DNA from 3 places in the Chryseobacterium mulctrae genome. Region 1 is predicted to be linked to each of the others. Evidence: riboswitches for the same ligand, from Rfam matches in the RefSeq annotation. Region 1 holds a riboswitch; each other region holds the start of a gene.
The links. Region 1 has a riboswitch for cobalamin ahead of FDY99_RS02950 (YncE family protein). Riboswitches for the same ligand answer to the same signal wherever they lie in the genome.
Positions count from the first base shown of each region.

Region 2: another riboswitch for cobalamin. It lies ahead of metE (5-methyltetrahydropteroyltriglutamate--homocysteine S-methyltransferase); the one in region 1 lies ahead of FDY99_RS02950 (YncE family protein).
Region 3: another riboswitch for cobalamin. It lies ahead of FDY99_RS05030 (acyl-CoA thioesterase); the one in region 1 lies ahead of FDY99_RS02950 (YncE family protein).

Region 1 is NZ_VAJL01000001.1:673,671-684,204, forward strand. Features, by position in the region: gene FDY99_RS02925 (DUF1599 domain-containing protein) at 1-262, shown strand, start outside; gene FDY99_RS02930 (BT_3928 family protein) at 268-1,377, shown strand; gene FDY99_RS02935 (TerB family tellurite resistance protein) at 1,467-1,817, shown strand; gene FDY99_RS02940 (S9 family peptidase) at 1,846-3,978, shown strand; gene tpiA (triose-phosphate isomerase) at 4,062-4,820, shown strand; cobalamin riboswitch at 4,973-5,162, shown strand; gene FDY99_RS02950 (YncE family protein) at 5,266-6,543, shown strand; gene FDY99_RS02955 (T9SS type A sorting domain-containing protein) at 6,552-7,673, shown strand; gene FDY99_RS02960 (T9SS type A sorting domain-containing protein) at 7,726-8,844, shown strand; gene clpP (ATP-dependent Clp endopeptidase proteolytic subunit ClpP) at 8,918-9,604, opposite strand; gene dnaG (DNA primase) at 9,788-10,534, opposite strand, start outside.
Region 2 is NZ_VAJL01000001.1:4,250,184-4,260,717, reverse strand. Features, by position in the region: gene FDY99_RS23760 (hypothetical protein) at 1-3, shown strand, start outside; gene FDY99_RS19855 (HPP family protein) at 413-1,009, shown strand; gene FDY99_RS19850 (DUF2116 family Zn-ribbon domain-containing protein) at 1,015-1,353, shown strand; gene FDY99_RS19845 (TIGR01777 family oxidoreductase) at 1,368-2,273, shown strand; gene nudK (GDP-mannose pyrophosphatase NudK) at 2,464-3,045, shown strand; gene FDY99_RS19835 (hypothetical protein) at 3,074-3,646, shown strand; gene FDY99_RS19830 (hypothetical protein) at 3,661-4,233, shown strand; gene FDY99_RS19825 (hypothetical protein) at 4,236-4,925, shown strand; gene FDY99_RS19820 (VOC family protein) at 4,922-5,302, shown strand; gene FDY99_RS19815 (hypothetical protein) at 5,374-5,883, shown strand; gene FDY99_RS19810 (Lrp/AsnC family transcriptional regulator) at 5,892-6,353, opposite strand; cobalamin riboswitch at 6,507-6,690, shown strand; gene metE (5-methyltetrahydropteroyltriglutamate--homocysteine S-methyltransferase) at 7,092-9,416, shown strand; gene FDY99_RS19800 (NADP-dependent oxidoreductase) at 9,459-10,460, opposite strand; gene FDY99_RS19795 (SDR family oxidoreductase) at 10,472-10,534, opposite strand, start outside.
Region 3 is NZ_VAJL01000001.1:1,145,394-1,155,927, reverse strand. Features, by position in the region: gene FDY99_RS05070 (protease complex subunit PrcB family protein) at 1-338, opposite strand, end outside; gene FDY99_RS05065 (protease complex subunit PrcB family protein) at 402-863, opposite strand; gene FDY99_RS05060 (PaaI family thioesterase) at 979-1,407, opposite strand; gene FDY99_RS05055 (1-acyl-sn-glycerol-3-phosphate acyltransferase) at 1,552-2,148, opposite strand; gene FDY99_RS05050 (PspC domain-containing protein) at 2,464-4,191, opposite strand; gene FDY99_RS05045 (PadR family transcriptional regulator) at 4,203-4,532, opposite strand; gene FDY99_RS05040 (XAC2610-related protein) at 4,829-5,521, shown strand; gene FDY99_RS05035 (HD domain-containing protein) at 5,499-6,089, shown strand; gene FDY99_RS05030 (acyl-CoA thioesterase) at 6,251-6,634, opposite strand; cobalamin riboswitch at 6,748-6,924, opposite strand; gene FDY99_RS05025 (SGNH/GDSL hydrolase family protein) at 7,003-7,800, opposite strand; gene FDY99_RS05020 (ATP-binding cassette domain-containing protein) at 7,835-8,494, opposite strand; gene FDY99_RS05015 (YcxB family protein) at 8,834-9,322, opposite strand; gene FDY99_RS05010 (endonuclease MutS2) at 9,456-10,534, opposite strand, start outside.

The DNA of each region.
Region 1 (10,534 bases):
CGATAAATATTCTGCTGAAGCACAAGCTTTAATGGAAAAGAAAAATCATGATTACGGTGAAGCCTGGAGAGATCTGAGAATTTCTTCCATCACCGATTTAATTTACCAAAAAGTATTGAGAACCAAACAGATTGAAGACAACCAGGGAAAAACTTTGGTTTCTGAAGGCTTGGATGCCAATTATTTTGACATGCTGAATTACGCAGTTTTCTGTCTGATCAAATTTTCTGAACAAACAATTCCAAACGACCCAAAAAACTAATTAATATGATCAAAGGTTTATTACGTTTCATTATCGCTGTTATTTTCATCGCTTCAGGTTTTGTAAAAGCTGTAGACTTAGTAGGTTTTTCCTTTAAAATGGAGGAATATTTTTCGCCATCGGTCTTTAATATGCCATTTTTGGAGAAATTTGCCCTGCTTTTTTCAATTATCGTGGTAGTTCTTGAATTATTCTTAGGCTTTTTATTATTACTAAAATTAAAACTGAAATTCACACTTTCTGCGCTGATTGCACTTTGTATTTTCTTCGGATTTCTAACGTTTTATTCAGCATACTTTAATGTAGTAACCGATTGCGGATGTTTTGGTGATGCGATTAAATTTACACCTTGGGAAAGCTTTGTGAAAGACGTTGTACTTTTGGTTGGGCTGATTATTCTTTTTGTTTTATATAGAAAAGAATTCAAGAAAAAAGATGCTTACTCAGATAATAATAAACCTGAAAACAATAAATTTAAATCGGTTGCTTTTGGAGCATTCTGCGGAATTATGATTGTTATTATGACCATTGGAATTGTTAACGAACCAATTATTGATTTCCGTGATTATAAAATAGGAACGGATTTGAAAGCTGAAAAAGCTAAAATCCTAAAAAATCCTTTTGAATACAAGACTTTTTATTCAATGAAAAATACTAAAACCGGTGAAGTTTTAAAGGTAAATTCGGACGATTATGTAAACCAGACAAAATATTGGGAAGAAGGTTCACCCTGGAAAATTGAAGAAGGTAAAAACGAATCTAAACTCGTTAAAGAAGGTTATAAATCTGAAATTGTAAAATTCAAAATTGAAGACCCTACCGGAATTGATTTAACCGATGAAGTTATCAATGCTCCGAAAGCAATTTTAGTTTTTGCTTATCATCCGAAAGAAGTTTCTCCGGAATTAATTAAAAACGTAGAAGCAAAAGTAAATGCTCAGAAAGGAGCTGTAATTTACGGTGTTTCTACCGATCAAAATACTTTTAAAACCATTAAAAATGCAATGATGGACGGTACAGCCATCAAAACCATTGCAAGAAGCAATCCTTTTGTACTGGTTTTAGAAAAAGGAAAAATTGTTGACAAAAAACCTGCGAAATATTATGTTGACTAGAATTTTATAGTCAATTGTGAATGGTAAATTGTCAATTTTAAAACCAGGAAAACATTAAACTTAGAACATTAAACTTTAAATATATAAAAATGCATAAATCAAATAAATCTATTGCCGGTTATCACTTATTAATGATCCTTTCGTCTGTTGACGGAGAATTTGCTCCGGAAGAAGGAATGTTGGTACAGCAATATCTGGCTGACGAATTTCCATTTAAAATGAATTTAGATAACGAATTGGAAACTATCGCATTGCTTAAGCCTGAAGAATGGAAAGATCATTTTGAATTTCACGGATGTTGTTTTTTAGATGATTCTACGGAAGAAGAACGTTTAAATTTCATCAAGTTTGCGAAAACTCTTATTAAAGCTGATGATAAAGTGACAGACGAAGAACATACTTTCTACGTTCTTTTGAAAAATCTTTGGAATCTGAAGTAAAAAATCACCGAAAAACAAAAATATAAACATGAAAAAAATTTGCTTATCCCTATTAATAATGAGTATGAGTACAGCCCCATTTCAGTCTCAGATATTTCCTGATTTAAAAGCTCCGGTTGCTGACAAAAAACAGCATTTGAGAAATATTCATGGTGATAAGGTGAACGATCCTTATTACTGGATGATTGATTTTTTCAAAAAAGGAAGAGATTCTACGCAGGTTGTAGAATATTTAACCGCTGAAAACTCTTACTGGGAAAGCATGATGAAAGATACAGAACCTTTCAGAGAAAAGCTTTTTCAGGAAATGAAGGCAAGAATCAAGGAAAAGGATGAATCTGTACCTGTTTTCAGAAAAGGTTATTACTATTACACCCGAACTGAAACCGGAAAACAATACTTCAAATATTGCAGAAAAAAAGGAAACCTAAGTGCTCCTGAAGAAATCATTCTGGATGTAGATCAACTTGCGGAAGGTCATGCTTATTATTCTGCATCAGGTTTCAGCGTCAGTCCTGATAATTCTAAAATGATTTACGGAGTTGATGATGTTTCAAGAAGACAGTATAAATTATTTTTAAAAGACCTTACTACCGGAAAAACGACCGATTTAGGAATTAAAAATACAACAGGTTCTGCAACCTGGGCAAATGACAACAAAACCATTTTCTACACCGGAAAAAATCCTGAAACGCTTTTAACGGAGAAAATTTTCAGACATTCTTTAGGAACTGACCCCTCAAAAGATGTGTTGGTATACGAAGAAAAAGACAAAACCAATTATATTGGCGTAGGAAAATCGAAGAACGAAAAAATCATCATGATTGTTTCTTCGGCAACAACTTCTTCAGAAACAAGATACATCAATGCAGATGAACCGAATGCAACGTTCAAGGTTTTCCAACCAAGAATGAAAGATGTTTTGTATGATGTAACTCCTTTAGAAGACAAGTTTTTGATCACAACCAATAAAGACGCCCTCAATTTCAAAGTGATGGAAACTCCTTTGGATAAGACAGGCGTTGAAAGCTGGAAAGATTTCATGCCACACAGAAAAGATGTTTTGATGGAAGGAATCAGTGAATTTAAAAACTATCTGGTTTTCAGTGAAAGACAAAACGGACTTTCGCAACTGGTTATTTTGGACAGAAGAACCAATAAACGGGAATTCTTAAAATTTGATGAACCAACTTACACGGTTTATCCATCAGGAAACCCTGAATATAATACAGATTATTTCAGATTCGGATATACTTCGATGATTACTCCAAGTTCACAGTACGAGCAAAATTTACAAACAGGAAAAAGAACTTTACTGAAGCAGCAGGAAATTTTAGGCGGTTATAATAAAGCTAATTATGTTACCGAAAGACTTTTTGCCACTGCAAAAGACGGTACAAAAATTCCGATTTCCATCGTTTATAAAAAAGGATATAAGAAAGACGGCAAAAACCCACTTCTACTCTACGCTTACGGATCGTACGGAAACTCAATGAATGCGACATTCAGCAGTACAAGACTGAGTCTTTTAGACCGAGGCTTTGCTTTTGCGATTGCACATATTCGTGGTGGACAAGAAATGGGAAGACAATGGTATGAAGACGGAAAAATGATGAAAAAGAAAAACACATTTACCGATTTTATCGATGTTGGAGAATATTTAGTTAAAGAAAAATACACTTCACCAAAACATTTGTACGCTCAAGGAGGAAGTGCAGGTGGACTTTTAATGGGAGCTGTTGTCAACATGAAACCAGAACTTTGGAATGGAGCCATTGCACAGGTTCCTTTTGTAGATGTTATTAATACCATGTTGGATGAAAGTATTCCTTTGACAACGAATGAATACGATGAATGGGGAAATCCTAACAACAAAGAAGCGTATAATTATATGAAATCTTATTCTCCGTACGAAAATATTGAGAGAAAAAACTATCCGAACCTCCTTGTTACAACAGGATTGCATGATTCTCAGGTACAATATTTTGAACCTGCAAAATGGGTAGCAAAATTAAGAGATTTAAAAACAGACAAAAATGTTTTATTCCTAAAAACCGATATGGAATACGGTCACGGTGGTGCTTCAGGAAGATTTGATTACCTGAAAGATATTGCTTTGGAATATGCATTTATGTTTAAACTGGAGGGAATTAGTAAATAATTTAGCTCACGCAGATTTAGCAAATTTTGCAGATTTTAATTTTAAATGAAAAACAAAAGAAACAAAAAGATAATATAGAAACTATGAGAAGAAAAATAGTTGCAGGAAACTGGAAAATGAACAAAAACGTCATTCATGCTCAACAATTAATGATTCAATTACTAAGCTATAAAAACAACAATACAACCAACTGTGAAGTTTGGATCGCACCGCCTTCTTTGTATCTAATGATGGCAAAAGATATCTTCGAAAAAAACGAAATCGGAGTTTTTTCTCAAGATATGAGCGAATATGAAAGCGGAGCTTACACAGGTGAACTTTCTGCAGATATGTTGGAATCCATAGATGCAACAGGTTCTTTGATCGGTCACTCTGAAAGAAGACAATATCACGGTGAGAACGACGAAAGCTGCAATAAAAAAGTAAAACTGGCTTTAGATAAAGGTTTAATTCCTGTTTACTGTAATGGTGAAACTTTAGAGCAAAGAAAAGCTGGACAGCATCTTGATGTTGTAAAAGCACAAACTGAAACTGCTCTTTTCACCCTTTCTGCAGAGGAAATCAAAAAAGTAGTGATCGCTTACGAACCAGTTTGGGCAATCGGAACAGGTGAAACTGCTACACCAGAACAGGCACAGGAAATTCATGCTCACATCAGAGGAATTATCGCAGAAAAATATGGACAGGAAGTTGCAGACGAAATCTCTATTCTATACGGAGGTTCTGTAAAGCCAGATAATGCGAGAGAAATTTTCTCTCAACCTGATATCGACGGCGGTCTTATCGGTGGAGCTGCATTGAAACTTGAAGATTTCTCAAAGATCATTGAAGGTTTTAATTAAGAAATAATTCATATTAAAAAAGTAAAGACATATCATTTGGTATGTCTTTTTTGATTAATTAAATAAAACAAACACTTAATAAACAACTATTATTCAACATAATTTGAAAATTATTAAATTTTCACTAAAACAATAATCAATTTTTAAATAATATCTTTGCAAAAGTTTAAGGTTGAACGCATGCGTTCATTAATAGGGAATCAAGTGAAGTAAAATAATTCTTGAGCTGTACCCGCAACTGTAAGCTATTCAACTTATTATTAAGTACACCACTGAACTTCAGGTTTGGGAAGGTTATAATAAGATGCAAGCCAGGAAACCTGCCTTAGATTAATTTCAACTTTCGGGAATAAAAGTTTATGAGATCAAATCTTCGGATATTTTTTCATGACTTTTTTTTCCTGCAGTGAAGTTTCGGGAACAAAACTTTAAATTTAATTATATCATGAAGAAAATCTATTTTCTTATTCTTGCATTTGTATTTTCATTTGCAATTGCTCAAACTGAAGGAGTTTTAGTACTCAACGAAGGCGGCGCCGGAAGCAATAATGCTGAAATTTCGTTGATCAATAATCAATCGGCACTTACCAACAATTATTTTAAACTTAAAAACAATAATGCAACATTGGGTGATACCGCTCAAGACATTAAAATTTTTGGCGATAAGATTTTTGTAGTTTTAAATATTTCAAACCAAATTAAAGTCATTAATAAATCTGATTTCACTTTAATTACAACAATTTCTACCAATCTTAACAATCCAAGATATATTGCTTTTAATGGGAACAAAGCTTATGTAACCAATTGGGGAAGCGGCAGTAGCACTACTGATGATTATGTAGCAGTGTTTAATCTTAACAATTATACTCACGAAACCAATATTCCTGTAGGAAATGGTCCTGAAAAAATCTTCAGCAAAAACAATAAACTCTATGTTTTATTGAAAGGAGGTTACGGATTGAACCATTTTATGGATGTCATCAACACTACAACCAATACTGTAGAATCGCAGGTAAATGTAGGAGATTCACCCAACAGTATTTTTGAAAAAGACAATTTACTGTACATTATGAGTTCGGGAGATCCTTACCTTCCAACTTCTTTCGGAACATTGACGGTTTATAATACAACAAGTCAGACTACGGTTTCGAGCACTACATTTCCGGTAGGGGTAAAACCATCTTATATGGATACCGACGGAACGAATATTTATTACATGAATGAAGCTTCAATCTACAAAACACCAATTGCTTCACCGTCAATTAACACCTCTCCAATTGCAGTTACACCCATTACCGTAAACAGTTATGGAACTGCATACGGATTCAATGTTGTTAATAATAAGATCTATGCAGCTGACCCTTCAGGATATGTTGCGGCGGGAAAAATTTATGCTTACGATCTGCAAGGTGCTTTATTGAATACTTTTACGGTAACTTCTTTACCAAATCAAATCATTGCTTACAATAATGCATCTCTTTCTACTATTGAAAGCACAAAAACATCAAAATTAATTGTATATCCAAATCCTACAAGTGACAGATTCTTTGTACAAGGCTTAAATTCTGGAAATATTCAGGTTTATGATGTAAACGGAAGAATCGTTATCAATGAAAAATACAATGAAAAAGGAATTAATGTAAGCGCATTATCTAAAGGCGTTTATGTCGTAAAAATCACTGATAAGAATATCAACTTCAACGAAAAGTTAATTATTAAGTAATTTTTAAAATGAAAAAGGCATCAAGTTTTCTATTTACTTTCATCGTTGCGCTGTATATGTCACAATTTACAGCCAACGATGTAAAGTTTTTTGTAGGTACAGGTTCAGAAACGGCATATTTTGTTGCCGATTTTAAAGACGGTACCGATGACAGATCATATGTTTGGGGGGTAAAATTCAATCCCGGGCAAAATATTACCGGCCCGCAAATGCTTCAGATGATAAAAACTGCAGAACCTGCATTTGATTACGGAACAAGTTTCGGAGGAGGATTTTTAGATAAAGTTCAATTTAATGACCATTCTGCACAGTCCGTACCCGATTATTGGAGTTTATGGGCAGGTGATAACACCAATGGTTGGTCTATGGCAGGATGGATGAACAGCGGAACCATCTCAAACGGAGAATGGTATGGCGCAAGTTACGGTTTTAGCAATCCTACAGCTGAAGCTCCTGCAACAGCGATTCCTGCTTATAGTTCATTATGGTATAATTCTTCGCAAATCATCAATTGGATCGGAACGGGAACCAATAAAAGTTTAGTGGTTGTAGATTTTGGAACCGATAATTCTAACGGAAACGCCAATTCTTTTGTTTTTGGAATTCAGTATAACGGAACCATTACTGCGGAACAAGCTTTACAGTTAATTGATGCACAATCAAGCACATTTAGTTATACTTCTACAGCGAATCAGGTTTCATCTTTATCATTAAATTCTTTCTCAGGAACAGCAAGCGGAACAAATACTTGGAAGTTATACAAAGGAACCAATTTGTCAAACTGGAAAACGAATACTAATCTTTCAACAATCACTTTAAATAATAACGATTGGTTTGGATTAAGTTTCGGAACAAGAAGACCTTTTACTCCAACAGAAGCCAATGTTAATTTAAGTGTTTCTGATGCTGCAAAACAAAGCTTTAAAATTTATCCAAATCCTGCGAGTGATTTCGTGATCATTGAAACTCAGGATAACATTAAAGACATCAACATCTACTCTGTTTCAGGACAAAAAGTTTTGAATACTCAGAATAGGAAAATCAATATTCAAAGTTTGAAATCGGGAGTTTATTTGATTGAAATTAAAACAGACAAATCAATAACGACTCATAAGATTATCAAAAAATAATTCAACATAGAGCATCTTTATGATGCTCTTTTTTTCACTTTAAAATTCATCAATGAAAAAATCAATACTTCTTTTTTTAATTTTTATATTCCAATTTTCATTTGCTCAACTTACAGAAAATGATGTCAAATTCTGGGTTGGTACTGGTTCTAAAAAAGCTTATTTAATTGCAGATTTTAACGATTCAGACAATCCTACTTCTTATGTTTGGGGCTATAGATTTGATTCTACCACTTTAACAATGGAAGATCTAATCAATGCAATCGACGCGGCAGATTCTAAAGTTACCGCAGAAGTACCGAGCGGTTTTTTATATAGTTTTGATTATAATCACCACGTTCCAAGTACAGATGATTACTGGTCGACTTGGTCGGGAACTGCTTCAAATAACATGACCACGAATAATGGCGTCAATAATGATCCGTTAGTTGACGGTAAATGGTACGGAATGTCTTATGGATATGGTTTTACACCGGGAACAACATTCGGTCCGCCTTCCACTCCGGTTCCAGCTTACAATTCTGCTTGTTTTAATTCATCTCAAATTATTAATTGGATCGGAACAGGAAGTAATAAAAGTTTAGTTGTTATAGATTTCGGGACTGATAACGGTAACGGAATTGCTGATTCTTTTGCTTTTGGAATTCAATACAATGGAACAATTACAGCAGAACAGGCTTTACAATTAATCGATTCTCAAGTAAGTGAATTCAATTATACTTCAGCAGCCAACCAAATTTCAGCATTATCATTAAACAATTTCTCAGGAAATGCAACAGGAAACGATTCTTGGAAATTATACAAAGGAAAAGATCTTTCAAGCTGGAGAGGACAGAGCAATCTTTCACAAATTCAGCTTGCCAATAACGATTGGTTTGGATTAAGTTTTGGAGCGAGAATACCATTTACTCCAACTGTTGCCAATGTAACTTTAAGTGTTTCAGATGCTGTGAAACAAAGCTTTAAGATTTATCCAAATCCAGCTACAGATTTTCTGATTATTGAAACTCAGGACAACATTAAAGATATTAATATCTACTCTATTTCAGGACGAAGAGTGATGAATACTCAGAATAAAAAGATTAATATTCAAAGTCTACAGTCGGGTGTTTATTTTATTGAAATTAAAACCAATCAGTCGACAACGACTCATAAAATCATCAAAAAGTAGTTTGATTTTTAATAATAAAAAAGTTCGGCGCGCCCTTTGGGCGCGCCGAACTCATATCATAACTTGAGAAAAATTATTTCTTCTCTTTAGATCTTTGTAAAACCTCATCTACCATTCCAAAATCTTTAGCTTCGGTAGAAGTCATCCAGTAATCTCTGTCTGAAGCTTTCTCAACCCACTCGTAAGTTTGTCCTGAATGTTCAGAAATAATGTCATACAACTCTTTTTTAAGCTTCAACATTTCTCTTAAATTGATTTCCATATCAGAAGCAACACCTTGAGCTCCACCAGAAGGTTGGTGAATCATTACTCTTGAGTGTTTCAAAGCAGAACGCTTTCCTTTTTCACCTGCAACCAATAAAACCGCACCCATTGAAGCAGCAATACCTGTACAGATTGTAGCAACATCCGGCTTGATGATCTGCATCGTGTCATAAATTCCTAAACCTGCATAAACGCTTCCTCCTGGAGAATTGATGTAGATCTGAATATCTTTTGAAGGATCTGCACTTTCTAAGAATAACAACTGAGCCGTTACAATATTTGCAACCTGATCGTCAATTCCTGTTCCTAAGAAAATAATTCTATCCATCATCAAACGAGAGAAAACGTCCATTTGAGCAACGTTTAATCTTCTTTCCTCCATAATGTAAGGAGTAAGATTGGTAGGATTAAACATTCCCATATACTGATCGGTTACCAAACCGTTATTTCCCAAGTGTTTTGTAGAGAAATCTCTGAATTCTTTTTTAATGTCCATATTTCTATCGGTATTATTTTTTAATTTATTTAAACTGTAAATTACAATTTTTATTCCTAAAATTTTATAGGACTTTTTGTCAGTTTAGGTTGTATTTTAGTTTTAAGATTTCAGATTTTTTTATAATAAAATGAAGAGCAAATTTTTTAAACCATCAACCGACAACCAAAAACTATCAACTAACTATCGCTTTCTATCAACATAAATTCCTTTAATCGGCGAATATTCAATAATATCACTGAGTCTGATAGAAGCCTGTTTTAATAAGGTAATTTTTTTAATCAACTCAAAATATTTCACCTCATCGGTACTGCTGTATTTTTCGAGTTCAACAATCGTTTCTTTAATTAAATAATCAATGTAGCGGTATTTATGAAGCAAAACGTCACCTTTGATCTGTTCGGCAACTTTATCGCCATAATTGGGTGGATGAATATTTCGTGAACTCCAGTTTTCCAAATCATCTAAAGGAATCAAGGCATCAACTACTTTTGTGGTAATCTGCTCATCCATAAAACTGACAAAAAAACTTCCGCTTCGAAGCTCGTCGTTTTGAATACCTTCTTTCACCTGATCAATAATAATTTTGTTTCCTTTTACAAGAAACTGATATTGTTCTTCTTCAAAATGATGCAGAATTTCTTCGATGACCGTAATTTGATAATCAGTATTGTTGTCATCTTTTCGCTTTAAAACAACATCACCGAACATCAACATATGATCGACCAATTTGTTTTCCATAAATAAAACATCGTACAGATAAGGATCTCCTTTTTCTTCATCTAAAGGAACAATCTCCATTTTAACGGGAGCTGCATTTTCCTTTTGCTGTTGAGCGTTTTGATTATGATTTTGATTAACCTGTCTCTGAACATCAAGTTCATTAAATAAACTCTGCTCAGAAAGACCAAATTTATTGGAAACTTCTTT
Region 2 (10,534 bases), 3.6 Mb from region 1:
TAATTAACTTAAATGCGAATTAAGCGATAGCTATGAACTTCTGATTTTTAATTTGTTGTTTGTTTAACGCAAAGTTTGATTTTCTCAAATCTAATTTTTAAGGAGCAAAGATGAATCAATAAATTGATTTTTATTAAGCACTCTCTTTATTCAAGCTTCATCAGCGACTTTGTCGCAATTCTTTGCTCCTTAAAATAATAAGTTTAAAAATTAAAATCTTTGCGTGGAAGATTTTGTTGAATTTCTTTTCCTGAACTCAGGTTAATTAGATAAATCTGAGAAATTAAAAGGGAAACTAGAAAATAGGTTTCACTAAATACAAAAGATAACATTTAAAGAAATTCAATCAACCTATTTTCATACCCGTTTACAAACGGATATTTCGTACCTTTAAATCTCAAATAAATTTATTGTGAAAAAAACTTTCAAAAGAACGTTCAGAGTTTCAAAATATGTCATTTATAAAGAAACGCTTGTTGATTATAAAGAACATTTTTGGTCTTTTCTGGGTGCGTTTTTCGGAATTGGATTGATCGCTTTTCTGCAGTCTCAATATCTATTCAAACAAGAGAATATCTTTTTAATCGGTTCATTCGGAGCCTCTTGTGTATTAATTTACGGAGCCATTCAAAGTCCGCTCGCTCAGCCTAGAAATCTTGTTGGCGGTCATGTTATTTCAGCATTAATCGGAGTTACCGTTTTTAAAATTGTTCCTGATATTATCTGGCTTTCTGCACCACTTGCTGTTGCTTTTTCAATTGTTGCTATGCAATACACCAAAACGCTTCATCCACCCGGTGGAGCAACGGCGTTAATTGCAGTAAGCTCAACGGGTAAAATTCCTGAACTGGGATATTGGTATGTACTTTCTCCGGTTCTTTCGGGTTGCTTAATTTTACTTTTGGTGGCTTTGGTTTTTAATAATATGACCAAACACAGAAGCTATCCCAACAGTACAAAATGGAAGCAACTTTTACATAAAAGACACAGACACAATTTGAAAAATTAATAAATATGGAATGTATAGAATGCGGCGAAAAAATCATTGGAAGATCTGATAAAAAGTTCTGCGATGATGCCTGTAGAAATGCTTACAACAATAAGCAAAATAAAGATTCGAGCAACCTGATGCGGAATGTGAATAATAAACTCCGTAAAAACTACCGCATTCTGAATGAAATAAATATCGACGGGAAAACTAAAATTCCAAAATCTAAACTCGATGGCTTAGGTTTTGATTTTAATTATTTTACCAATATAAAAGTGTATAAAAACGGTTCGAAATACAAATTTATTTACGATCACGGCTATAAAATTCTTGAAGAAGATTACGTTCTCATTGTAAAAAATTAATCTAAAAAACTGTAATGAAAGAAATTGTATTAATCACCGGTGCAAGCGGAGCCATTGCAAGAGTGCTTTCAAAAAAACTGGAAAACCAATATTCTATACGGTTTTTAACCCGCAAGAAAGAAGCTGAAAACGAATTTGAATGGGATCTTGAAAACCAGATTGTTGACGAAAATGCTTTTGAAAACGTAAGCCATATCATTCATCTTGCAGGAGCTAATATTTCTGAAAAACGCTGGACAGAAGACCGAAAAAAAGAATTGATCTCTAGTCGTGTAGATTCTGCAAAATTGATTTTAAACACACTCAAAAAGAAAAATTTAAAGCTAAAATCTTTTATTTCAGCTTCTGGAATTAATTTTTACGGAACAAAAACTACGGATAAAATTTTCACTGAAAACGATGCTCCCGGAAATGACTTTCTGAGTGAAGTTGTCGTGGTTTGGGAAAAAGCTGCTGATGAATTTAAAGAACAAAATGTAGCAGAACGAGTGGTAAAAATAAGAACTGCCGTTGTTCTTTCTAAAAATGAAGGTGCTTTAGCAAAAATGAAAATTCCAATACAATTCGGAATTGGGTCGCCACTTGGAAGCGGAAAACAATATATGCCGTGGATTCATATTGATGATATTTGCAGGATGTATGAGTTTGCTTTAAAAAATCCAGAAGTTGAAGGTTCTTACAATGCTTCAGCGCCACAACATACAACAAATGAAAGTTTGACGAAATTAATTGCGAATGTTTTAAACAAGCCTTTGTTCATGCCGAATGTTCCAACCTTTATTTTAAAATTGATATTTGGTGAATTGGCAGACGCTTTGCTGGAAGGTTCTAGAGCTTCTTCAGAAAAAATAATAAAAGCAGGTTTTGAATTTCAATTTCCTGATTTGAAAATGGCTTTGGAAGATTTGCTGAAAAAGTAAATGATTTTCAATACTAATTGGTATAAATTACTTGTCATTCTGAATGAAACGAAGTGGAATGAAGAATCTTTTTAATAGTTAATAGATTCCTCCTTCGTCGGAATGACAAATTAATAAAAAGACAAAACCTTGACAACCAATAATACATTGAAAGAATTAATTTAATAAATAAAAAGATATACAATATAGAATGCAAGAGACGAATGTAAGTATCGAGAAAACAGAGATCTTATCTGATAACTGGTATACTTTAAAAAAAGTAACTTTCAATATAAAAAAAGAAAACGGAAACACCGAAACTCAAAGCCGGGAAGCTTATGACAGAGGAAACGGAGCCGTTATTTTACTGTACAACACGCATACTAAAAATGTAATTTTAACGAGACAATTCCGTCTTCCTACGTACATCAACGGAAATCCGGACGGAATGTTGATTGAAGCTTGTGCCGGACTTTTAGACAACGATAATCCCGAGGACTGCATCAAAAGAGAAACTGAAGAAGAGACCGGTTATAAAATTTCGAAAGTCGAAAAAATATTTGAAGCTTATATGTCGCCCGGTTCGGTTACAGAAATTCTGCATTTTTTTATCGCCGAATATTCTGATGATATGAAAATAAACGAAGGTGGCGGATTGGAAGAGGAAGGGGAAAACATCGAAGTTTTGCAGCTTCAGTTTGATGAAACCCTTTCTATGATTGATAATGGTGAAATAAAAGATGCCAAAACCATTATGCTTTTACAGCATCTTCGTCTTAAAAATATTCTTTAAATATTTAAATCCAAAAATCAAAAGTATTATGAAATTTATATTCACAATTGGTCTTTCACTATTGCTTTCTTCCAATTTTTTTGCCCAGAAAAATGAAAAATTGAGCACGAAAGATGCTGCCATCGTTGAGCATTTTAAAACCGATTATAAAAAGAAAAATTATAAAAAATTTGTAGGTAAAATTCTTGTAAAAGATAATGTAATACAGTTTGATAATAAGACAGTTTATTATGATAAAGGCGATAAGATCACGGCTACAATTTTAAAAGAAGGTCTGATTTATCCGCAGCTTTTAACCGATTATCAAATGCAGAAGTTTTTAGATGAGTCAACTGATAAAACACAGAAAAGGTTTTTGAAGCTTCAGAAAGACCCGAAAGCTTCTTTTGATGTGAATAATATCAAGCTGAGCAATACTTCTGAACTGACTTTTTTTAATTCAAACATAAAAACAAAGAGATTTAAAGTTTCACTAAAAGACATTCGATTAAATACAACCTCAACCTATCTTTTTGAATTGATGAACGATAAATCTACGAAAGATATTTCTTTGGAAGAGTTTATTAAAGGAGCGAAACTGACGTATATTGATACTGAATAGATCAAATAACCTCAATGAAAAACATCTTTACTCTAAGAACCCTAATTTTACTAAGCTTTTTATTGTTTTGCCTTCCCTTTTTACGCACCTGTTCAAACTCATCTATTGAAAAATTGAATCCCGTAATTTCAGACGTTTTACCACAAAATAATGTATCTAAAGATAGCAACGAAAAACTTTTGCAAAAATCGCTTGAGGACCGAAAAGAAAATATTAAGGAAAGTAAAGAAAAATTCACTTACAGTTTTTATGGATTACTAGATCTAGGTTTTGTAAATAAGGATACAAAATTAGATTCTTCGGTATTTTCTGATCAATCATTTTATGCCTTGTTAAGTCTTTTGTTTATTTTTATTTCAACAATTTGCATGCTTGTTTTTTCCCTTTTTAAACGAGTTCGACTGATTAAGATTTTAGGAATCTTGAATATATTATTTTTGATAACCTCAATGATTCTCTTTTATAGTTCTGACATTCTTGAAGATTTTAATCAGCTTAAAGTTGGATTTTATTTAGTGTTTTCCAACACAGTTTTAATTATTTTTTCAGCTTTTAAAATTGCAAAAACACAAAAATTGATTAAATAAAAATGAAAAGATACTTCTTAATTTCATTATGTTCATTAGCTTTAGTTCATTGCACTAAAGAATCTGAGAAACCATCATCAGTTCAAAGTTCTAAACCAGAAAATGTAAATATTGATGTGAAAATTTCAGATTCAGAAATTGATTACTTAGAATTTAAACCAGATAGTATTTCTAATGTGAAGATAAAAGGATTTGAGGTGATAAGCTCTTATTCTTACAATCAGACCAAATTTGTAACGGGATATTATAATCCTGTAGATGGCAAAACCGTTGCTCCCGATACAGAAAAAGATAACGGACAAAGACTTTTGGTGTTGAATAATAAAAATGAGATCATTTTTAAAGGACAAGGTGGCGGAGATACATATCTGTACCAACCTCATTTTTACAAGAACAAGTCTGACAACAAAATACTCATCGTCTGTCAATTAGCTTTTGAATATTTTTTCGGTGGCGAAGTTTTTCTGCTTGAAAAAAATTCTGTAAAATACGTTGGAAACATTGATCTAGAGCCTTTTGATATGGAGACCTCAATGACTGAAGTTCTTAAAATTTACGAAAAGAAAAACGCTATTCATTTTAAGTTTGATTCTGATTCTCTTTTGCTAAAACCCGGAAATGAAGACATTAAGATTAAAAATAATGATACTGAATATATTTATGAAAAGGGAGTTTTAAAATTTAAAAAATGAAAATAAATAACATAGACCATCTTGTCTTAACCGTTGCAGACATTGATAAAACGATAGATTTCTACACCAACATTTTAGGTTTTGAAGTTGTAATATTTGGAGACAACAGAAAAGCACTGACCTTCGGAAATCAGAAAATAAATCTTCATCAAAAAGGAAAAGAATTCGAACCGAAAGCTGAATACCCAACTTCAGGTTCAGCCGATCTATGTTTTATCGCAGAAACCAATATTGAGGATGTTTTAGAAGAACTAAAACAGAAAAATATAGAAATCATCGAAGGAATTGTAGAAAGAACTGGGGCAACCGGAAAGATTAAATCGGTTTATTTCAGAGATCCTGATTTGAATTTGATAGAGGTGAGTAATTATTATTGAAATGAATATTTTTTTAATAATTATTCATTATTTGTTTCTAAATTAAGTTCTATTTTTACGAAAAATTAATCATGAAAATCACTTATTTCATTCCTATTTTAATCTTAATATCTTCTTGTAACCCGAAAAATGGGAATAATGAGATTAATCAAACTGTTTTTAAAACTAATCAGCCTAAACAAAGCCAATCAAAACAAATGAATGATAAAGAATTGATAGAAAATGTGAAATTAGCAATAAACCCTAAATTTCAGGATTGGGTTCTTTTTAAAAACGGAACTTATATCATATTTGATGATATAACTAAAGTTAAAAATATCAATGATGAAGCTATGGTGATGATGAAAGAATTTGGACCAGTTTTCGCCGGTGGTCCTGCAGGAGATTTTAATACAATTCATCTAACAAAAACTGAAGGTTGGATTGTTTCAGGTCACGGATATGGAATGTATACTTATGTTTCTCCTTCTGAGATTCAAAATGAATCTGCTAATGATATGGAAATTGGATTATTGGGGAGATCAAAAAGAGATTTAGATGGTAAAAAACCGGAAATCATTTATGTAAATAAAAGTAAATAGTCCTCTTTCTAAATACTCACTCCATGAATATTCTTCACTTCCGCCATCACAAAAGTACTGTGTGTACTTCCGATAGAATCTACACTTCCTAATTTATTAAAAACAAAATTCTGATAATGCTTCATATCTCTTACCTGAACCTTCAGTAAGAAATCAAAATCGCCTGAAATATTATAACATTCTGCCACCTCATCAATCTGCAGAATATCTTCCACAAATTGGTTTCCTACGGAACGGTCATGAATTTTGAGTTTAATTTGGCAAAAAACGGTAAATCCACGATTAAGTTTTTCAGCTTCCAAAACGGCTGCATAATGCTTAATATATCCTTCTTGTTCTAATCTTTTCACACGTTCAAAAACAGGTGATGTTGAAAGATTTACTTCTTTAGCTAACTCTTTTACGGTCAGTTTTGCATTTTTTTGGAGGATCCTTAGTATTTGTAAATCCTTTTCGTCGAGTCTTTCCACAGAATAATATTTTTTTTTTGATTATAATTTTCAAATTTAAAGAATAAATATTTTTTATAATTAAAATAAAAAGAACAATATCCTTTATTTTCAAATTAAAACCAATCAATTCACTTTAACGCTATCTTTACCAAAGAAATTGTTCTTTCACATACTTCATCAAACGGAAAAGGTTTTACTCAAGTAAATTAATAGGGAATCGTGTGAAAATCACGAACTGTCGCGCAACTGTAAGTAACACACCAAAAGTTTTTGTCCGAGAATATCCACTGTGAAAACGGGAAGGATGACAAAAACTGTTACAAGTCAGGAGACCTGCCTGTTCCGAATGATCAATGCTCTCGCGAATTGGAGTTTTTGGATCAACAGATGATACTTTTGAATGTATTTTGGGTTTAAATTTTAATTTTTTTAATTTTTAAACGCAAAGATTTTCTTTTGTAAACGCATTATTTTAAGGAGCAAAGAATAGCGATGAATCGCTGATGAAGCTTATTGTTAACGTTAGCTTCATAAAATCAATTTATTGATTAACTCTTTGCTTTCTTAATATATAAAGAATATTGAATTAAAACTTTGCGTCAAAAAATAAAAAAGTTTAAGCCAATCCTTTTATTAAAGGAATAAATTACGTCATTATTGTATCTACTCTATTCCTTAAAATTTCTTTCTAAGAGAGCATTACGAAGCATCTGAAGAACTTTTAAAATCATTATTTAATTTAAAAGTTTTAAAGAAATGCAAACACACCTTCTTGGCTATCCGCGAATTGGTAGCAACAGAGAACTCAAAAAAGCCTGCGAGCAATATTGGTCAGGCAAAATTGTTTTAGACGAATTATTAGAAGCCGGAAAAACCATCACTCAAAGCAACTGGAAACTGCAGCAGAAAGCAGGAATTGACCTTATTCCTTGCAACGATTTTTCATATTATGATCAGGTTTTAGATATGACTTTAATGGTTGGAGCGATTCCGGAACGTTATCAGGAAATTGCTTTCAAAAAATCAGAACTCGATCTATATTTTGCGATGGCAAGAGGATTTCAGAAAGATGGTTTGGATATTACCGCAATGGAAATGACGAAATGGTTTGATACCAATTACCACTACATCGTTCCTGAATTTCAGAAAAATCAGGATTTTAAATTATTCTCCAATAAAATTATTAAAGAATTCATCAGCGCAAAACAAGCGGGAATTAATGCAAAACCTGTGATCATCGGTTTGCTGACCTATTTATTATTAGGAAAAGAAAAAGAAGAAGGTTTTGATAAACTAGATCTAGCGCAAAACTTACTTCCGGTTTATATTCAGATTTTAAAAGAACTTGAAAATCACGGTGCAGAATATATTCAGTTTGATGAGCCATTTTTGGCGTTAGATATAAATGAGAAAGCGAAAGAAACCTATCAGTTTATTTATGCTGATATCAGGAAACAATTCCCAAAACTAAAGTTTATTGTTGCGACTTATTTTGAAGGGTTAAAAGACAATCTTTCATTAGCAACTACCCTTCCGATCGATGTTTTGCATATTGATCTGGTTCGTCATCCTGAACAATTGGATGAAGTTTTAAACACAATTCCTGAAACTTTAAGTCTTTCATTAGGAATTGTTGACGGAAGAAATATCTGGAAAAATGATCTCAGCCAGTCTTTAAGTTTTATAAAAAAAGCTGTTGAAAAAATTGGTTCGGAAAGAATCTTTATTGCTCCCTCTTGTTCATTACTCCACTCTCCTTTCGACCTTGATTCTGAAAAAAACGAAGAAATTTTATCTCCTGAGATCAAGCAATGGTTGGCTTTTGCTAAACAAAAAGTCTATGAAATTGTTCATTTAAAAAAATTAGCTTCAGAAAATCCGGATTACAATGCTTTACAGGTTTTAGCTGAAAATAAAAAAGCAATTGAGAACCGTAAAACCTCAACCTTAATTCACAATCAGGGCGTGAAAAACCGTGTCGATGTGACAACTAAAGAAGACGCGCAAAGAAATTCGCCGTTCAATATCAGAAAAGAAACGCAGCAGGAAGTGTTGCAACTTCCTTTGTTTCCGACAACAACAATTGGTTCATTTCCGCAGACGAAAGAAGTGAGAAACTGGCGTTCAAAATTCAAAAAAGGAGAATTGAATGCCGAACAATACGATACTTTATTGAAACAGGAAACCGAAAGAACGATTCGTTGGCAGGAAGAAATAGGGATCGATGTGTTGGTACACGGAGAATACGAAAGAAACGATATGGTGGAATATTTCGGCGAACAGTTGGCCGGATTTGCATTTACACAAAATGGTTGGGTTCAAAGTTACGGAAGCCGTTGCGTGAAACCTCCGGTAATTTTTGGAGATGTTCACAGACCGAATCCGATGACGATTTATTGGTCGGAATATGCGCAGTCTTTAACTCAAAAATGGGTAAAAGGAATGTTGACTGGACCTGTAACGATTCTTCAATGGTCTTTCGTACGTGACGATCAGCCTCGTTCAACGACTTGTAAACAAATTGCTTTGGCGATTCGTGATGAGGTCAATGATTTGGAAAAAGCGGGAATCAGAATTATACAGATTGATGAACCGGCAATTCGTGAAGGTCTTCCGTTGAGAAGATCTGACTGGCAAAATTACCTGAAATGGGCGGTTGAAGCTTTTAGAATTTCGGCAAGTGGTGTGGAAGATGCAACACAAATTCATACGCATATGTGCTACTCTGAATTTAATGATATCATCCAAAATATCGCCGATATGGACGCTGATGTCATCACAATCGAATGCTCCAGAAGTCAGATGGAATTGTTGAATGCTTTTGCTGATTTCAAATATCCGAACGAGATCGGACCGGGAGTTTATGATATTCATTCACCGAGAGTTCCATCCAAAGAAGAAATGGTAGAATTGCTGAAAAAAGCACAAGCCGTGATTCCTGCACAGCAACTTTGGGTAAATCCTGATTGTGGTTTGAAAACCCGTCATTGGGATGAAACGGAAAAAGCGCTGATTGCGATGGTGGAGGCATCAAAAGAAGTCGCTGAAACATTTAAAAATAAACAAAATTTAGTTCAATAAATTATTTAGGCAGGAGTTGTAAAGCTCCTGCTTTTTTTAATATTATTTCCTTTTGATAACTACTTTTCCTTTTGCACGACCACTTTCTACATATTTTACCGCTGCATTTGTATTTTCGAAAGGAAAAACTTTATCAATTACAGGTTTTATTTTTCCGGATTCTATCACTTTTGTAATTTCTGCTAACTGCTTTCCATTGGCTTTCATGAAAAGAAATGAATAATTAATATTTTGTTTTTTAGCGATTTTTCTGACCTTACTACTCAATAATTTTGTAGCAAATTTCACATACCACGGCAGATTAAATTCTTCTGCAAAAACAGGAGTTGGCGGTCCGGAAATCGAGATAATTTTACCCTGAGACTTTACTACTTCAAAAGATTTTTCAAGTGTTTTAGAATCTTGGCTGTTTAGTACAACATCATAATCGATTAATACATCTTCAAAATTTTGTGTTTTATAATCAATCAGTACATCTGCACCGAGGTTTTTCAAAAAATTAAAACTTTTTTCACTGGCTGTTGTTGCCACCGTTGCACCGAGATGTTTTGCCAACTGTATTGCAAAAGTTCCAACTCCACCAGAGCCTGCCTGAATAAAAACTTTCTGACCTTTTTGAACCTTCGATTTTTCAACTAAAGCCTGCCAAGCCGTTAAACCAACCAAAGGAATTGAGGCTGCTTCTTCCATCGTCAAGTTTTTAGGTTTTAAGGCAACATCTTTTTCATTGATAGAAATAAATTCGGCAAAAGTTCCTATATGAAAATCTGATGGTCTTGCATAAATCTCGTCTCCAACTTTGAAGTTCTTAACTCTGGAACCTACTTTTATAATCACTCCAGCAACATCGTGACCTAAAATAAGTGGCATTTTGTAAGGTAAAATCAGTTTAAATTCTCCGCTTTTTATTTTTGAATCTAAAAGATTAACACTCGCTGCATAAATTTCAACTAAAACCTCATCTTCTCTCACAATCGGTTCGGGCATATCTGCAAGCTGGAGCTCACTGTTTTTATTGTAATGACTGATGCTAAATGCTTTCATAATTTCAATTTTTATTTAAGATACTGCTCTGATTTCTTAGGATTTACCAATCCAAATGTTAATTTAGGGAAAAA
Region 3 (10,534 bases), 470 kb from region 1:
ACGGTCATTATATCAACGGAATGTCCGCCATTTGGATAAACTGCATCAATAACGATGATAACCATAAACTGATTAAAATCGATATTGGTTTCTGTAAAACCTGCCGAAGAATGATTGTTTGGGCTGTCTATTTGATCTAAAAAATTATTCCATTGCGTTGAGGTTGTAATCACCGTATTTTGTTGAGCAGCGTAATTTCCCACAAAGTTTCCTTTTCCAATTAACTGAAAATTAATTTGGTTTTTGCTCTCCAATTGTTCATCATTATCCTGATTATCGCTACAGGAAATCGTTATAAAAAAGATGGAACATAGTAAAAGAAGTAAATGTTTTTTCATGATGTATAAATTTAAGGGTTTCTTTATATAAGATGAAAAAAAATAAAAAGGTTGCAGGAGGTTTTAATTAAATATTAAAGATTTAGCGGTTTTAGGAATTTTCACAATATGATAAGGCTGAGTGATAAAAGATGTGACGTTTCCCTTTAACGATTTTTCTACATTGATAGTAATATACTTAGGGTATTCTTCCATTTTCGTAATCTCGATTGAGTGTTGTCCACCGCTTGGATAGGTTTCATCTACTACAACGATAACTATAAATTCGTTAAAATCAATATAAGTTGTGATAAAACTAGCAGAAGTTTGATAAGTTGTGCTGTCTATTTGATTAAGAAAATTATTCCATTGTATAGAGTTTGTAATAATGGTGTTTTGAGAATTAACGTAATTTCCTATCAAATTTCCTTTTCCAATCAATTGAAAGTTAATTTGATTTTTATTCTCAATGTTTTCATCATCATTACGACATGAAGTTATAATGAATAATACGGAATATAACAGAATAATTAAATGTTTTTTCATAATATGTAAATTTATGTTTTTCAATTACATAATAAATGAAAATCTAAAAATTTTGTTGTAACATAATAAAAAAGACTCAAAAATTTGAGCCTTTAATTTATTTTGTTGAAAATTCTTATCGGTTGATAATATTGTTTGTCATCGTTGTATGATTAATCAATTGACCTTTTTCGTCACGAATTTCAATCTCAGAAACATGCATTGTTTTTCCTTTTCTGATAAATCGTGCGACTGCAGTTACAATTCCGTCTTTTTTACTTCTTAAGTGGTTAGAATTAATGTTGGTTCCTACGCCAAAATATTTGCTTCCGTCAATGAAAATATTAGAAAGGCTAGAGCCCATTGTTTCTGCTAAAACACAACTTGCTCCACCATGCATAATCCCAAAAGGTTGATGGATGTTTGGTGTAACAGGCATTGTTGCAGTCAGCGTTTCGTTTTCAATATCAATATCGATAAAATGAATACCAATCGTTTTCGCAAAAGTTTCTTCACCCCAGTTGTTGATGAATTCTAATATCTCTTCTTTCGTTTTATCTTTAATGTACATTTTTTATGGGTAATAAGTAATTGGTAATGATTAATTTTTTAAGTAAAAAGTAAAAAGTAAAAAGTAAAAAGTAAAAAGTAATTTTGCTCCTAACTCCTAACTCCTAACTCCTAACTCCTAACTCCTAACTCCTAACTCCTAACTCCTAACTTCAGCATCGTTCCCCATAATGTCAGGATTCCAGTTGGCCGGAATTTTTGGACCGATATCGTTTTTAATATAATAATCCTGAATTTCCTTCATTACTTCAGCAAAACTTGCCGTTTCCAATCTTTCGTAAGGAATTTGATAGCCTAAATAAACAATGTTTCTTTTAAAATCACCAGCTGCCAAAACAATAGGAACTTTAGCCGCTAAAGCCATGTGGTAAAAGCCTTTTCTCCATTTCGGAACCCAGCTTCTTGTCCCTTCCGGTGTAATCACCAAGCTGAAATCTTCTTTTTTAAACTCATTCGCCACGAAATTAATAAGATCGTTCTTTTGGCTTCTGTCAATACCGATTCCGCCTAAACCCCTTACTACTGCACCGTACCAAGCTTTAGTATGAGCGTCTTTAATGATGATTTTAAGTTTTTTTCCTAATTTCCAATAGGCTAAATTTCCTAATAGATATTCCATATTGTGAGTGTGTGGCGCTACAACGAGAATACAACGATCGAGATTGTTGACATCGCCCTGCAGAACTACTTTCCAGCCCAGAATTTTTAGCATTAAACTACCTATCAGTTTTTTCATGTATTTTATATTTAAAACAAAAAAGTATAACCAAACTTTGGTTATACTTTACAAATATATTGAAATATTGTCGCTCTTAAAACAAACTGCTAATTAAATCTGCGATTTTCACTGCAATTTCTAAAACTACTTGTACCATGGCTTAAATTTTTTTGTGTTTGTTTTTTATGGAATTTGAATATACGAATATAAAACTTTTTTATGACATAAAATACTTTTTTTTGAAAAATATTTGTCTGTTTCTGAGAGTAGAAGAGTGTGAATTTCAAACGGTTGTCTTACGTCCACACCTTCCGTCACTCTCTGAGGTTTGAATTATTTGGTTTTTATAGAAACTTTGCTGTCTCCGTCTTTGATTTCAATGCTTTTTATTTCGTTTTCGTTTTGCTTGATGATGTTTTTGATAGAATCAATTTTCTTCTTTGCATCTTTCTCAGAAACTTTTACTCCATTGATAATTACACTGTCTTTATCATTCGAACTGTATTCTATAGTAGAACCGTTGATAGAGATTTTGTTTTTTTCAATGCTGATATTTCCGTTTTCGTTATCATCAGATTCATCATTATCGTTGATTCCGTTTCCATCAGTGTCACCATCAAAATTAATCTGATCTTTTTTCACAGGAATTACAATAGTGTTTTGAGGAATTACCAACTCATAATCGATGCTGTAATCTCTGAAACGGTGATCGTAAGGATATTTTATGTAGTTTGGAAGAATAACTTTATTACCTACAATTTCTACAGGAACGCTTACGTTTAAAGGATAATTATAACCTTTTGCTTCTTTCTTTATAATTAAATAAGGAGTCTTGATATCCGTTTTTCTTGTAACATCTACGTGAATCCAGTCTTTTTGGAAAACAGAGTTTTTATCAGAATAAAGATCGTCGTCGTATGCTGTAAAATTCTGAGGAATCGTTACGTTTTTCATATCAACATAGATGGTGTCTGAAGTTGTATTGATGGCAACTTCTTCCACATCTTCTTTATGACCTTTAAACAGCATGTCCCTTTTTGCCATACTTACTCCAAAGTAAGCGCCTAAACCCATTAAAGAGATAAATAATGCTCCTAAAACCCAACCGATATTTCTCAACTTAGTTTTTGGCGAGAAGATTTTAATACTCAATAAACTGAATAGAATAGCCGGAATTAAAGATCCTACAATGATAATTGCTGCTAAAACACTATACAATCCGTCGTCATCGAAATAGAATTTCATTTCATTAGCTCCCGGAAAATTTGAATCAATTCCAAAAAGTCCGAATACCACAAATACTCCTATAATGCTTCCTACTGCCATCAAAGCAAAGAATGCACCGATAATATATTTTAAAACATTCCAAACTCCGCTTCCTGCGTTATTGATGTAAGGTTTGTTTTCGGTGAAAATTTCACCGGCTCTTGTACTTGTTTCGTTGGCAAACTGTACAATTTTGCTTGATTCTTCTTTTAGATTATCAAAATTTAAAGGTTTACCTTTCATCTTAAGAAAATCTGATGCAGATTCTGCTTTTGGTAAAACTGCCCAAAGAATAAAGTATAAAATGATTACGAGGAAAGATGATCCCGGTGCAACCCATAAGAATAAAAATGCACCTACCCAGATTAATCTCATCCAAGAAATTTCCATTCCGGAATATGCTGCTAAACCTGCGCAAACCCCTGCAATTTTTTGTTTCTCAGGATCACGGAACAATTGTCTTTTGTCTGTGTAAGTTGTTCCTGTAGAATTATTCTTATTCGATTTTGTATTTTTCTCAGAATAATATGCTTCTTCTTGTTCTTCTATTTTTTCAGGAGTACCAATCTGTGCAATTACTCTTTCTACATCACCGTCGTTGATTACTTCGCGTTTTCCTAAAGAATCTCTGAAGATTTCAACCATTCTGATTTCTATATCGTGAATTACCTCATCAGCTTCAGAAATATCCAAAGAGCTTCTCAGAGCATTCAGATAATCGCTAAGCTTTATGTATGCGTGTTCTTCTATAGTGAAAGAAAAACCTGCGAGTCCTATTGAGAGTGTCTTGTTCATAGCTTTTGTTTTTAAAGTTTTTGAGTGATTTGGTTTACAGAATCTGTTAATTCTTTCCAGGTGATTTGAAGTTCAGATAAAAACGTTTTGCCTTTTTCTGTAATTTGGTAATATTTTCTGGGAGGTCCTCCTGTAGATTCTTCCCATCTGTAGGAAAGAAATTCTCCATTTTTCAATCTTGTTAAAAGAGGGTAGAGGGTTCCTTCCACTACATCCAGTTTTCCTTTTTTCAGCTCATCTATTAAATCAGAAACATACATTTCGCGATTGTTGATAAGGCTTAAAATACAGAATTCCAGAATCCCTTTTCGCATTTGCGCTTTGGTATTTTCGGTATTCATCTTTAATAGGTTTTGTTAATTAGTTATATAATTTTCAGTTTTCGGTTCCTAGCTAGTTGAACCTATTCCGATTTTACATTACAAAGATATGTAATTAAAATGGTAATATGCAATACAAAGTAGTGGAATTATTTTTAAAATAATTTTAAATAACTGAAAATCAGGTTAATAATTTTTATTCATGATTTTGTGCTATTATTAAATATTAGAAATAAACTGAATATTTGAGCTTAAATTTTTATATTTGTTATAGATTTTTCGGGTTTTAATTTGAAAAATTATAAAAACTACCAACCATGAATTACAAGAAATTTCTAATGACATTCGTTCTTTTAGGAGGACTTTGTAGTGCGCAAAATTATTTTGAGTTAGCCAATGTTTCCAAAAGTTTTAATGTTGTTGTCAACATGGTGACGTGTACTGAAAGGAAATGTAGTGGGAAAGCAACATTTGATCTTTACGATAAAAATACAATGAAGAAATATCAAAGTTTCTCTTCAAGTGATTTTTATTTAGATTTAAATGAAAACCAAAAACCTGTTTTTGATTCGTTGAAAAATTCGGTCGTTTTTGATGATTTTAATTTTGATGGAGCGGAAGATCTTGCCATTAGAAACGGAAATACCAATCATCAAAGTCCTTTTTATGAAGTATATTTGAATGATAATTCTAAACAGCAGTTTGCGTTGAATGATGAATTGACAAATCTTGTCCGTTCGAATTCCGGAATGTTTAAAACAGATTCTGAACGTCAGCGAATTATTGCTTATCAAAAAAATGGATGTTGCTGGAATCTTACCTCAGAATATTTATTGGTTCCCGAGAGAGGATTATTAAAAGTATTAGAATTTGAAGAAGACACGAGAGATCCTAAAAAAGTGACAACCGTAAAAAGAGAATTTATAGATTATAAGTGGTTTGCAAAAACGACAATCTATCCTAGAGAACGATATTTTAAAGAAGAAAATGAAAATACAGAAAGAAATTGATTTTATCCTCGCAGTAGACGCATTAAAAAATGTGCAGAGAAGAAATTATAATGCAGATGATTCCAGAAGAGAAAACACGGCCGAACATTCGTGGCAGATTATTATTTTAGCCCAAATTCTTTTTCCTTACGCCAAAAACAGAGCCGATATAGATTTGTTGAGAGTCATCAGAATGCTGTCAATTCATGATTTGGTTGAAATTGAAGCAGGTGATACTTTTCTTTTTGACGAAGCAGCGATGGTTGGGAAATTTGAAAGAGAAAAACAATCTGCCCAAAATATTTTCGGAATTTTAGACGAGCCGATCCGTTCAGAATTTTTTAATCTTTGGCTTGAATTTGAAGAAGAACAAACTCCCGATGCCATTTTTGCTTGCGCCATCGACAGAATTATGCCTTTCATTCTTAATTCTTACACCTCCGGAAAAAGCTGGACTGAAGCAAAAGTAACGGAACTTCAAATAAGAAATATGCTTGAAAATGCAATCAGCAGAGCTTCTGATGAAATGGGAGAGGCTTTTCAGACCTTACTTAACCTAAGTTTGGATTCTGAAAAAGTTTTGAGATAATTTTTATTCCCACAGATTTCGAGTCGATTGTCTGAAATTTATTTTTAGATAATTTAATAAAATGAAAAAGTTTCGGCGGGCCTTTGGCCCGCCGAAACTGCTAAAAAACATTTGAATTTAATGTTGAATTTCGGCGACCGAAGGTCGCCGAAATTCTTTATCTATAGTATTTGAATTGGTTTCTTAAATTCATCAATCGCCACAAAAGTAAAATCTCCCACAATAGCTTTTTCCCTTTCGTAAGAATACATTTGCTCGGTGTAGATCTCAACATTCACTTTCATACTTGTTTTTCCAACGTGTGAAACTTTTCCGATAAGCTCTACAATCGTTCCTGCTGGAATTGGTTTTTTAAAATCGATTTTATCGCTACTTACGGTTACTACACGTTTTCTTGCAAATCTTGTTGCGGTAATAAAGGCAACTTCATCCATCAATTGCATGGCTGTTCCTCCGAAAAGAGTATCGTAATGATTGGTGGTATTAGGGAAAACGGCTTTGAAAATTCTGGTTTCCGATGATTGAATTCTTTCTTCTGTAGTCATATTTCATTATTAATTAAAGCGAAAATGAAATGATATTGGAACCAACAGAATTATTCAGGAACATGAAATTCCTGAAAAGACTATAAGATCAATCAACTTCAAATCGCGAAAGTTTTTGTCTAAAGAAATAGGCAGGTCTCCTGACTTGTAACATCTTTATACCTTCCCATGCCTTTGCACAGTGGTTTTTATAAAGACTTCGGTTACTTACAGTTGCGCGACAGTTCGTGATTTTCACACGATTCCCTTTTAATCTGTAGTTAAACAGAACCAATTTCCTGAAAAGTATTAGCATGAAGCGATACGCCAAAAGCTAAAGACTTTTCGGGTGCAAAAATAAGAATAATAAAAGAATATATGGTAAAGAATTATTCCGGGTTGCTGTAAATAATCTGGCTGATTGCTCTTCCTTCCTTAATTGTCCAGAAAGTAGTGTATCGGTGTTCACCCGAACCATTGATCATATAAAGAAAAATATGATCATCATCGATTGAAGTTACGCCCATATTATCGAAATCCATAGTAGGATCAAACATATTTTTAATCGCTTCTCTTACAAAAACAGAACCTCTTCCGGGTTGTTGTACTCGAACTGATTTTATTTCTTTTAAATCTTCAGGAAGTTCTTTTCCGAGTCCCCAGGTTTTTTGTTTGTCTATTTTAACGATATTTCCTTCTGCATCTTTTTCCTGCTTTTTAAATTTTGCACTTGACGGATAAATGTCAATCACCACTTTCGTTCTTTGAGCAGTCGGTATTTTCTGATTATTATTGTCGGTAAAAGTAATCGATCTTCCGTTTTTAGATAATACCGGAGTAAATTTCGGAAGCTGATCGATAAATGCAATACGACCTTTGTTTACCATTCCTTCTTTATTAAGACTGTCATATCTCACAAAAGGCTTTGGAAGCTCTTCTTTTTCAGGATATTTTATCCAGATCCATTCAGTTTCTCCGGGAGCGGGTTTTACATAAACAAAAACATCCCCTCTTTTCATCCTGATTTTGTCAACAATTTTACGGTAATCTTCTTTGTGTACACGCACCATTGCATAACCTTCTTCGGCTTTTACTACGCCAAAAGGAACTTTATTCTGAGCATTGATCAAACTAAAAGAAAAAATACAGAATAGCGATAAATAGATTGCTTTGTGGATGAAAGTCATGATAAAAAGAATATTTATAGCTCAAAGATATAAATTAAATATTTTTTGGAAGATAATTAAACCTTTTCAATTCTGTTAAATCTTTAATTGATTTTAAATGACCATCAGAAAGAAGAAAAATATCATTTGAAATATCTAAAACATCATGATATTGATGATCTGAAATAATAAAGCCTTTATCAGTTTGTTGTTTAATAAATGTTTTAATTTCGGTTACTACTTTTGGCGAAAGACTGTGAAACGGCTCATCCAGCAAAATGAATTCTGCTTTAGAATAAATAATCAGCAAAACTTCTACAATTCTAAGTTCTCCTCCTGAAAGTGTATTCGGAGTCTCATTTAAAAATGGTTGAATGAATTCAGATTGAGAAATTTTTGTACTGTTTTCTTTATCACAAAACAAATCTATAAGATTTTTGATCTTTATATTTCTCGGTAAAAATGAATATTGAGGTAAATAAGCAATTTTGTTTTTTCGGTCAAATTGATTTTGTAAAATCGTATTGTTGAGCTTTATATATTGTGTATCACCTTTTATCGATCCAAAAATAATTTGAAATAAAGTTGACTTTCCCGAACCGTTTCTTCCTAAAAGCCCGGAAATATTCCCGGTTTCACAGCTTAAGTAAATGTCTTTCAAAATATCTTTTTCACCAAAAGATTTTGTAATGCTGTCGATATGAAGCTTGCTCATAGAATAAATGAAATAAGTTTTAAAATACAACCAAAAACAACTGTGATCATCCAAAGTGATATTCTTGAAAATCCAAAGTTAGCATAGAAAAGATATTCGTTTTTCAATCTTAATTCATAGATAAAATAATGCATCAACGGGAAAATAAATAAAAAACCAAAGCTGAAGTTTTTAAAATTTATTCCTGCAGGAAAGGAGGTCAACAAAGAAAATATAATTCCCGGAATGAGAAGTTTCCTGTAAAAGATCCACAATATTTTAAGATTGACAAGCATTTTCAAAAATAGAAATAAAAATAAAAAGAGAGAATCAAATAATGATGCTCTCTTTTGTTTGCAATTAATAATTTAAAAGCCTTGCTTTCACATTATTTTTTTCAATAATATTCCTTAATTCTATAATTTCACTTTGTGAAAAGTATTTTTTCGGAACCATATTCATCGTCGTTTTACTTTGATAAATCAAAAACCAGTCTTTGGTTTCTTTTACTCTGTGGACTGTATTCCATGTAAAATCGCCATCAAATGTTTCTCCTTTTGTCTGAACTTTTTCATCAGTGAAAGTATAAACAATCTCTTCCTGAATTTTCTTGTTAGAGTAAAAAGCATTTTTCAAACGGAAATAAGAACGGATGATGATAAAAACAAAAACAGCAGCAAACCAAATCGATGCAGATTTGAAAATTTCCTTCGTATTATATTCAGCATTAGAAAAGTTTAACCCAAAAATGGCTAATATTATTAATGAAAAAATAATAATTCTTGGGAATGAATTTTTAATATTAAAATTCAGAAAATCCTTAAATGTGATATGAGTTTTTACAGTCATTTAAAATTAATAATCAATAAAATAATTTGATAAATCGTCTGAATATTCAAGCTTAAGCGACTTGTTCGCAACTCTTTGCTTCTTAAAATATTAAAAGTAAAGGATAATCTTTGCGTTGAAAATTAATTCAAAATTAAATCCTCTCCAGTTCGTCAGCATCAATCATTGTCTTAAACGTTCCATAATTTACCGTTACTTTATTTCTCGATATTTTTTCAATCGTTCCCACACTTGTACTTCCGGTAATTCTCACACGTTGCCCTTCTTTCATCCAGACAGCGCGGTCAGTTTTACGTTTTTCTTCGATTTTTTCATTGGTTTCGGTAATTTTTTCGATAACTTCTTCTTTCTTCAGCTGTTGGGTAATTTTTCTTTTTACCACTTGAAGACGCTTAGATTCATCTTTATCTGCACCAATCTTTCTGAATTTTTCCTGCTCCAGAATTTTTACGAAATCTTTCACCACATCTTTCCTCGATTTTCCTTTTACATAGCTGTCAATGAAAGATTCAATCTTGGTTCCGAACTGAAGTTTCCGATGCTCATCTTCGTACAATTTCTGAAAATTAAATAGCTTTTGCTGTAGCTGTTCGTTTAGCTTTTGCAGATTATCACGCTTATCTTCCACCGATTCTTTTCTTTCGGCAAGATCAGTTTTCAGTTTTTCAACTTCGTATTTTTCCTGTTGAAGCTTTACAATCGTTTTATCTAAATTCACAATATCATGTTCCACTTTTTTCTTCGCAGAATGAATGATAAATCTTGGGATTTTATTCTTTTCAGCAACTTCAAAAGTAAATGAACTTCCGGCTTGTCCGATTTCCAGTTTGTACATCGGTTCAAGCGTTTCTTCATTGAAAAGCATTGCCGCATTTTGCGCATTAGGAAGCTCTTCCACAACCAATTTGATATTCGTGTAATGCGTTGTAATGATCGCAAAACTCTTCTTATCATAGAAAAACTCAAGGAAACTTTCAGCCAAGGCGCCACCCAATTCAGGATCAGAACCGGTTCCGAATTCGTCGATCAGTAAAAGCGTATTTGCATCGGCTTCACGGATAATCCCGCCCATTTTCTTTAATCTTGAAGAATAGGTCGAAAGATGATTTTCAATAGATTGATTATCCCCAATATCGGTCATGATTTTATCAAAGAAAAACATCTCAGATTTCGGATGCGTAGGAACCAAAATTCCACTTTGAATCATCAATT